Regions from separate parts of the Vibrio glycogenivorans genome, predicted to be linked through region 2. Evidence: predicted binding sites of a transcription regulator. Region 2 holds the regulator's gene; the other holds the start of a gene.
The links. The regulator MetJ, encoded in region 2, represses methionine synthesis genes. The targets are predictions, from matches to a motif close to TTAGACNTNTANANGTCTAA.
Positions count from the first base shown of each region.

Region 1 (4,431 bases), on a different contig from region 2:
ACATCATGCGATTGAGTTTATCGAGGTCAGTGCACTTCGCAGCTCTTATTGTAATTGGGGACATTATAGTTGCTCTTGTTAGCGATGGTACCGTCACGCATCGATGATACTCCGTTTAGCAAGAGGCGACCAGACTATCGCCCCTCTTCCTCCCTCCATACAGCCACAACGAACCTTTCACCACCATGCCACATCGCTCATTCACTTTGCTTTGAATATTTTATACAGCCATAGATAAAACCAACCAACATATGTATTTTTCGAAACAGCGTCAATAGACATATCTTACCAATACCAGTTATTGGTCAATTTATTTTTACAACTGTTGAACCTATCACTATTTTTGTATCGATTCTTGTGTAGGCTTTTGCAATGACAATCAGCTCGATGCAATCAACTTAATTTCTATTCGACCTAGGTTTACTTGGATTAAATCTGGGCCGGGGTGATTGTGTTATGAAACAGCCCATCACGCTATGAGGATTGTATTGTGAAATACAACAAAATGTTTTTAAAACCGATGGTTATAGCCCTTACTTCTGTGTTGTTTGCAACCAACTGCGGGGGCGAATCCAATCGCTCGACTCCCGACGTTGAAGACCCATCAGACGCCTATCTCGTTACGGTGGGCAGAGATAACGTTACCGAACACAATGGCAGTATTATTATTAGCCCCAGTGCTTGGAGTAGCATTGTTACCAACGCGGCCAATATAGGTACGATTCAGTTGCCCGAGGGGGATATCCGGGTTGGAAACCTAACAATCAACGTTGATGGAATAAAAGTTCGTGGCGCTGGAAAAAACAAAACAACAATAATCAGAACGGTTGGGGAAGATAATAGCGGTGGACCGCACGGGTGTATGGATAATTGTCAGTGGCAGGTGTTTCGCATTGAAGCCGATGATGTGCATTTTTATGATCTAACGATTAAAGGCGATAAGCCGGTCGAGGTCGAGAGTGATTATGAGGAAGATTCAAACTACATCACTGAATTCCCGCAAATGACCCAGGGTGTGAAGCGTGCGTTTTTTCTTACTAAGGGCAAGTCGCAGAACTTCACCATGGAAAATGTATTTGTGAATGACGTCTACAACGGCGTTGAGTACCAATACAGCACCCTACCTCATGGCCTGACACTCATTGATGTCGATTTTTCGGTTTGGACCAAGATGGTGACGGTGACCCTCACCTCCGGGGATGAGTTTAATCAGCTTTATCTGAATAAGCCGTTTTTGATTGATGGTGTACGCCATGTCAACCGAGATGGTGAGATAAAGAACAGTAATCGACCGCTTGCGGTTTCTGGGATCACCTTTGATATGGGCAACCATGGTAATACGGGCGATCTTGATAGACGCGATGATGAAAGTATCGATCTTAGCGGCTCAGTGATCAGAAACTGCGACTTCAGCATGCCAAACGCCAAGTGGAACCTCGGAATGACTCGTGTCCACAACTTTGAGATCCATGACAACATCTTTGGCGGTGGTGGCTGGGGCAACGACTTTTTCTATCATGCCATCCACATTGAGGATGGTGGTTCAGAAACGACACCGATAAAAATCTACAACAATACTATTCACCAAGATGGTCTCAATGACGAAGGCAAGCCGATAAATAATGTTGGCCACCTATGGCTGGGTGTCACCTACTCCGACTTTGCGCCAATCGTGCGGCTTTATGATAATAAGATAACGGGTGATCTGACCGAACCGGATACTGGCAGCGACGGCTTCAGTGATGCCTATATTATTAAGCGGGGGGCGGGCTTTGACCTGAAAACTTGTGATCCTGTGGAAGTTCCATATACAGAAGGGAACAATGTACCAAGTGATCAACTGTTCCGCGCTCCGGGGCCCGAGTCCAAACAAGGCGGTAATATCGGCGCCTGTAACTGATAAGACAATGATCTGTTTTCCACTCTAGATAGTCATGCCGAGCCGTTTGCAGAGACAGCTCGGCACGCAGGGAAACAGCGACAATGCTAGTAATAGCCGCTATTTGAGAGCTGACGATGGACTCGGTTGATACTCCTCAATCGAGTAACATCGCAGCCATCGATTTGGAACTGTTTGCCAACGCTGCGCCATCTTGGCAACCGTCGCCACGGGCACATCATGTATCGATTCAAACTCCCCTTTCGCTTCCACAATCTCAACCCGAAGTTTGAAGTGCTTAGCGAGATCTAAGTACGACTGCAGTTCCCATAACCTGACAAACGTATTCGAGACAACCACGGTTTTTCCTACCTGCAACGCAAGACGCGTCTGCTGCAGGCACCATTCATGTGCCTGAGGCAAGCGCTGGGGATCAAAACAGTAATCACCGGCCTTATCGACAAAATACATATCGGCCTCAAAGTGCTGATAATCTGGTTGCAGTTCAACCAGCTTGCGTGCGTAGGTCGATTTCCCTGAGCCAGGCAAGCCCCTGACCAAGATTAACTTTTGTATGCTTGAAGATTTGGCGTGACATGGACTCATTAACAACCTTTGGATGATTTTTTATTTCTGGGCGCTAATAATATTTGATTTAGCTATCGACATAAATCACAGTTTACGTTAACTTTGGATGTATAGACGTCCAAAATTATGCTTAGGGAGTAAAGCTGTGCCGATCAAGATACCCGATCAACTACCTGCCACTGATGTACTGCGCAATGAAAAAATCTTCATTATGTCGGAGACCCGCGCTGCCACTCAGGAAATTCGTCCACTTAAGGTACTGATCCTTAACTTGATGCCGAAAAAGATTGAGACCGAGACTCAGTTTCTGCGTCTACTGTCCAATAGTCCGCTGCAAGTGGATGTCGAACTGCTGCGTATCGATAATCGCCCGAGTAAAAACACACCGGTCGAACACCTAGACACCTTCTATCGTCAATTTGAGATGGTCAAGGAACGCAACTTTGATGGCTTGATTATTACCGGCGCGCCACTCGGCTTAGTACAGTTTGAGGATGTGATCTACTGGGAGCACCTGCAAACCATTATGAATTGGGCCAAGGACCATGTAACGTCAACGCTTTACGTTTGTTGGGCGGCACAAGCCGGTCTCAAGCTTTTGTATGATCTGCCAAAGCGCACCCGTAAAGAGAAGCTTTCTGGTGTCTATCATCACGATATCCATGACCCTTACCACGCGATCCTACGTGGCTTTGACGACACCTTCTTAGCGCCACACTCGCGCTTTGCAGACTTTTCACCTCAGTATCTGCAAGATCACACTGATCTGGATATCCTCGCGACCTCGGATGTGGCAGGCGTATACCTAGCAGCCACCAAGGATATGCGTAATGTGTTTGTCACCGGTCACCCAGAGTACGACGCCCATACCCTGCACAACGAGTATATTCGCGATCTAGGTGAAGGCATGGAGCCAGCAATCCCAGTGAACTACTACCCGAACAACTGCCCTGATAACAAACCCATCGCCAGCTGGCGCAGCCACGGCCACCTATTGTTCGCCAACTGGCTCAACTACTGCGTTTACCAGCAAACGCCGTATGACCTTGATCAGTTTAGTGAGGCTAACTTTACTAAAGACGACTAAAACAAAGGGGCGAGGTTCGGGGACGGGCGTTGCCCTACGGGGCACGAGGGGTTTAACACAAGCGGTAAATTACTCGCTACTCGAAACGCAGTGGCCTCGCTCCTCGCCCCTGAAAAAGAAAGGCATACTCCGGAAAGTATGCCTTTTGAAAGACTAAAAATTTCTTAAGTCACTAAAGCGCTTATCGCCAGTCTTTTTCGGTGTTCATCCCCATCAGCAAACTCACACACATTGCCAATAGCACGAAAGTGAATGGTAGTGCGGTGGAGATTGAGCCGGCTTGTAGGGCCTCGATGGCTTCAGTGCCACCTACCCAAAGCAGGGCGGCGGCGATTGCGCCTTCCATAAATGCCCAGAATACACGTTGCAGAACGGGCGCATCCACCTTACCACCAGCAGTGATGCTGTCGATAACCAGTGAACCTGAGTCTGACGATGTGATAAAGAACACCATGACGAGGATAATCGCGATAATCGATAGGAATGTACTCATTGGCAAGACATCGAACATCTCGAACATTGCCAGTGATACATCGGTCAAGCCTTGCGCGCCTAACTGACCCACGTTGTTTACTACCTGATCAATCGCCATGCCGCCAAAGACTGACATCCAGATTACCGTGACCGAGGTAGGCACGATCAAGACCGCAGTCATAAACTCACGCACGGTACGACCACGCGAGACACGCGCGATAAACATACCGACAAATGGAGACCAAGAGATCCACCAAGACCAGTAGAATACAGTCCAACCTTGGAACCAAGCTTCGTCTTCGCGCCCGTGAGGGTTGCTTAATGGAATAAGGTTTTCTAGATATGCCATCAGTGTGTTTGGTACCGAGCCCAACACGACACTGTAACCGATCACGCCAACCAA
Region 1 is NZ_JBPVIS010000002.1:20,452-24,882, forward strand. Features, by position in the region: gene ACSTTG_RS04740 (GNAT family N-acetyltransferase) at 1-64, opposite strand, end outside; gene ACSTTG_RS04745 (hypothetical protein) at 491-1,900, shown strand; partial or broken gene ACSTTG_RS04750 (ATP-binding protein) at 2,075-2,485, opposite strand; gene metA (homoserine O-succinyltransferase MetA) at 2,613-3,554, shown strand; gene ACSTTG_RS04760 (BCCT family transporter) at 3,736-4,431, opposite strand, start outside.
Region 1: a site for MetJ is predicted at 2,570-2,589, ahead of metA (homoserine O-succinyltransferase MetA). Genes of this name have one in related genera too.

Region 2 (4,431 bases):
CCGAGCCGTTTCGACCGAGCAATACGGTTTCACCGCGGAAGTTTTGCGCCATAAAGCCGGTAAAGACGACACGATGATGACTGTGTTGGGCCAGGAGCTCTTTGAGCAATGGATAAGACGCGCCGCGGTCGATCTCTGGCTGAGTGCCGCTTTCTGCGCGTAAAAACTGGCGAGAATCTTCTGCAACGGCTGCCAGGCCTTGTTCACATAACACTGCTGCCAATAGGCGTGCTGACCACATCTCACCATGGCCAAGCACAGACGCTCTGATCTTTGGATTAATCGGATAGGCCAGCTCCCCAAGGGCGCTAAACTCGGTGATTACGTTATCCAGTAGGCGCGCCTTACTGGCTTCATCCTGGATTAGCTCTTCGACTAATTCCAATTGGAATTGGCGCAGGGCCTGCAAGGTCTCGTGGGCGAGTCGGCCATCTCTCTCTAGGTTATCCAGAAACTCAATCAGCTGATTGGTGGTCTTGCCTGCGGCAGAAACCACCACCAGATCCTCGCTCGATGAGTAATCGCGCAGGATACTCACCGCCTTTCGATAGCACTCCGCATTGGCAAGGCTGCTACCGCCAAATTTGTGCAACTGACGCTGTTGAGTCATGTTAAAACGCCTCCTTAGCTTTGGTGAAGGCTTGTTCTAGGTCAGTAATAAGGTCTCGATGATCCTCAAGCCCGACAGAGAGGCGTAATAGGTATTGCGAGATCCCAGCTTCTGCTAGGGCTTCTTCTCCCATTGCGCGGTGAGTCATAGACGCAGGGTGACAGATCAAGCTTTCTACGCCACCTAGCGACTCGGCAAGTGAGAACAGCTCAAGTTGAGCGACGAAGAATTTCAACTGTTCGAACGAGCCGGCAAATTCAAAGCTTAACATCGAACCAAAGCCTGACTGCTGTCTTTTAGCGATCTCATGGCCTGGGTGACTCTCAAGGCTTGGGTGGTGCACTTTGCTGACTAGTGGCTGCTCGACCAGATAGTTGAGGATGTGCTGTGAGCTCTCTTCATGGACGCGCATGCGGGCGCCTAGCGTGCGAATTCCACGCAGGGTCATGTAGCTATCAAATGGTGTACCGGTTGCTCCAATGCAGTTACCCCACCAAGCGAGCTCCTCGGCATGCGCTTCGGTTTTGGTGATCACGACGCCACCAATCACATCGGAGTGGCCATTGATGTACTTAGTGGTAGAGTGGATAACAAAATCCGCGCCCAGCTCAAGTGGCTTTTGGTACACAGGTGTCAAAAAGGTGTTGTCGACGGCAACTAGGGCGCCGACTTTTTTGGCCTCGGCGCAGATTGCAGCAATATCAACCACACGAACTAAGGGGTTTGACGGGGTTTCAAGTAAGATTAGCTTGGGTTTTTGTGCCATGGCGCTGGCGAGTGCATCGTTGTCGGTTTGATCGACAAACTGTACTTTGAAGTCACCCTTTTGCGCTCGGGTGTTAAACAGACGATAGGTTCCACCATAGCAATCATGTGGCGCAATAATCAGGTCATCGGGACCCAAAAACGCCGAAACCCATAGATTAAGCGCGGAAGTGCCGCAGTTGGTGACGACGGCCCCACAGCCTGACTCTAGCTCGTACAAAGCTTGCTCAAGTAGCCCTCGATTTGGATTGCCAGAACGCGTATAGTCATACTTAGGCACATCCCCAAAGGCTGGAAAGCTGTAGTTGGTCGAGAGATAGATGGGGGGAACAACCGCATGGTGTTGAGTGTCTGATTCGATGCCAGTGCGAACGGCAATGGTGGCAGGCTTGCGTGCGCTCATATGAGTGTCCTTCCCAAAAAAATAATTGTGCTTCACAAAACCGTTACACCGACGGGGTATAACGGTATAAAATTCCATTAGCAGACACTTTACTGTTCCCACAACAAGACGTCAATACTTCTAGACGTCTATATGTCTTTGCTCTTAGCCTTAAATCCGGCTAAAATATCTCCCTTACTCACTCCAAACAAAAATGACTAAAGGTTTCTCATGGCAGACTGGAATGGCGACTACACTAGCCCATATGCTGAGCATGGCAAAAAAAGCGAACAGGTAAAGAAGATTACCGTGTCAATTCCGCTTAAAGTACTGAAAGTATTGACGGATGAGCGTACGCGTCGTCAGATCAACAACCTGCGCCATGCCACCAACAGCGAGTTGCTGTGTGAGGCATTCTTGCATGCGTACACCGGGCAACCTCTGCCAACCGATGAAGACTTGCGTAAAGACCGCCCTGATGAGATCCCGGCTGAAGCCAAAGCGCTGATGACCGAGATGGGGATTGAGTTTGAAGCGTTTGATGAAGAGTAGCGTGTAGGCTGCTCTCAATAGGATTGTGACAGGTGGGCGTGCGCTGACCTGTCTTTTAAGATCTCAGGGATATATGGTTCAACACAGTAAAAAGAGACGTACCACTCTACAAGATATCGCCGACCAGGTTGGCGTCACCAAAATGACCGTGTCGCGCTATATGCGAGACCCGAACTCCGTTGCAGAAAAAACCCGGATTAAGATTGCTCAGGTCGTCGAGGATATCGGCTATATCGAAAACCGAGCGCCTGCGATGCTGGCAAACTCGTCGAGTAAAGCCATCGGTATCCTATTGCCTTCTCTGTCTAACCAGATCTTTGCCTCGTTTGTGCAGGGCGTAGAAACGGTCACTAAGGCTAATGGCTACGAAACCTTGATTGCGCACTTTAGCTACGATGAGCAAGAGGAAGAGAGCAAGATTGCCTCGCTGCTCTCTTATCAGGTTGACGGCTTGATCTTGACCGAGAGTCATCACACTCAGCGTACGCTGCAGATGATTAAATCCGCCGGTGTCCCGGTGGTTGAGACCATGGAGCTGCCAGAGCAGCCGATTGATATGGCGGTCGGCCTAGATCATATTGCTGCTTCTTATGATGTGACTAAGCAGATGATTGCCGCTGGCAAACGCTCCGTCGCCTATTTTGGTGCACGTTTGGATACTCGAACCCGCCTACGTATGGCTGGTTATGACAAGGCGGTGATTGAGGCTGGTTTCACGCCGAAACATATTCTGACGGAGGCGCACTCGAGCTTCTCGATGGCGGATGACCTTCTAGATATGGCCTTTGCACAATACCCAGATCTTGATGGTGTGTTTTGCACCAATGATGATATCGCCGTCGGGGTACTACTGAGTGCCCAGCGCAGAGGTATTCAAGTGCCAGAGTCACTGTCTGTGGTGGGGTATAACGCGCTCGATATCGGTAATATCGTCAGCCCTAAACTGACCAGTGTCGATACGCCACGCTTTGAGATTGGGGTCAAAAGTGCCGAGCTGTTGGTCGCGCGCTTAAAAGGCGAGCCCATCGAGAACCACAGTGTAGATATGGGTTATCGAGTCAACTCTGGAGAGAGTATCTAAATAAAAATGGAGCCGACTGGCTCCATTTTTAGTTCTACGCGTAAGGGGTTAAACGATAAAGCTTGCACCGTCTTCAGCGCTCGAGACACTCTGTCTTAGGACGCTAAATAGGTTTCTTCCCCAAGTCTGCTGATTCGCCTCGGTATCGATCGCGAGTGGCTCACGTCCAGTCATATCAGACAGGTTGTTTAGCTCACCCGTTTCACAGTTGAGCTGGAGCCTATCGCCGTCACGGACCAAGCCAATCGCACCGCCTCGCAGGGCTTCTGGTGATAGGTGGATCGCTGATGGGATTTTGCCTGAGGCGCCAGATAAACGACCATCGGTGACCAAGGCCACTTGGTGGCCGGCTTTTTGGATATTACCCAAGATAGGCATAAGCTTGTGCAGCTCTGGCATGCCATTCGCCGCAGGACCGTTGTGCGTCACAACCACGACGCAGTCTTTGTTAAGCTCGCCACGCTGATAGGCCGCTTCAACCTCATGCTGACACTGGAAAACCACGGCAGGGGCTTCGATGATGCGCTGATCAGCTTTTACCGCTGACACCTTAACCACCGCTTTGCCTAAGTTGCCATCCAGTACGCGCGTTCCGCCCGTTTTCTGGAATGACTCATCACAGGCTGCAATCACGCTTGGATCCGCGCTTTGTGTGCACGTATGCCAGCTTAGCTTGCCATTTTCAATCTTAGGCAGGGTCATCTGGCTGGCAAAGTCACCAAACGCTGGTGTGACATCGCGATGTAGCAGCTGTGATTGATCCAGACGATGCAATAAGGCTGGTACGCCACCAGCCTCTTGGAAGGCGTTCATGTCCGCCGGGCCATTTGGATAGACACGGGCCAGTAGAGGTACTACCTCAGACAGGTCGCTGATATCTTGCCAAGTCAGCATCAGACCGGCTGCGCGAGCGACGGCGATCATGTGGATGGTGTGGTTGGTGCTGCCACCTGAGGCAAGTAGGGCAACAATACCGTTGATAAGGCTTTTCTCTGTCACTACTTCTGCAAGCGGGCGGAAGTTTGCTGAGCCTGCGCTCAT
Region 2 is NZ_JBPVIS010000024.1:29,247-33,677, reverse strand. Features, by position in the region: gene ACSTTG_RS23650 (bifunctional aspartate kinase/homoserine dehydrogenase II) at 1-610, opposite strand, end outside; gene ACSTTG_RS23645 (O-succinylhomoserine (thiol)-lyase) at 612-1,778, opposite strand; gene metJ (met regulon transcriptional regulator MetJ) at 1,989-2,309, shown strand; gene ACSTTG_RS23635 (substrate-binding domain-containing protein) at 2,383-3,390, shown strand; gene edd (phosphogluconate dehydratase) at 3,439-4,431, opposite strand, start outside.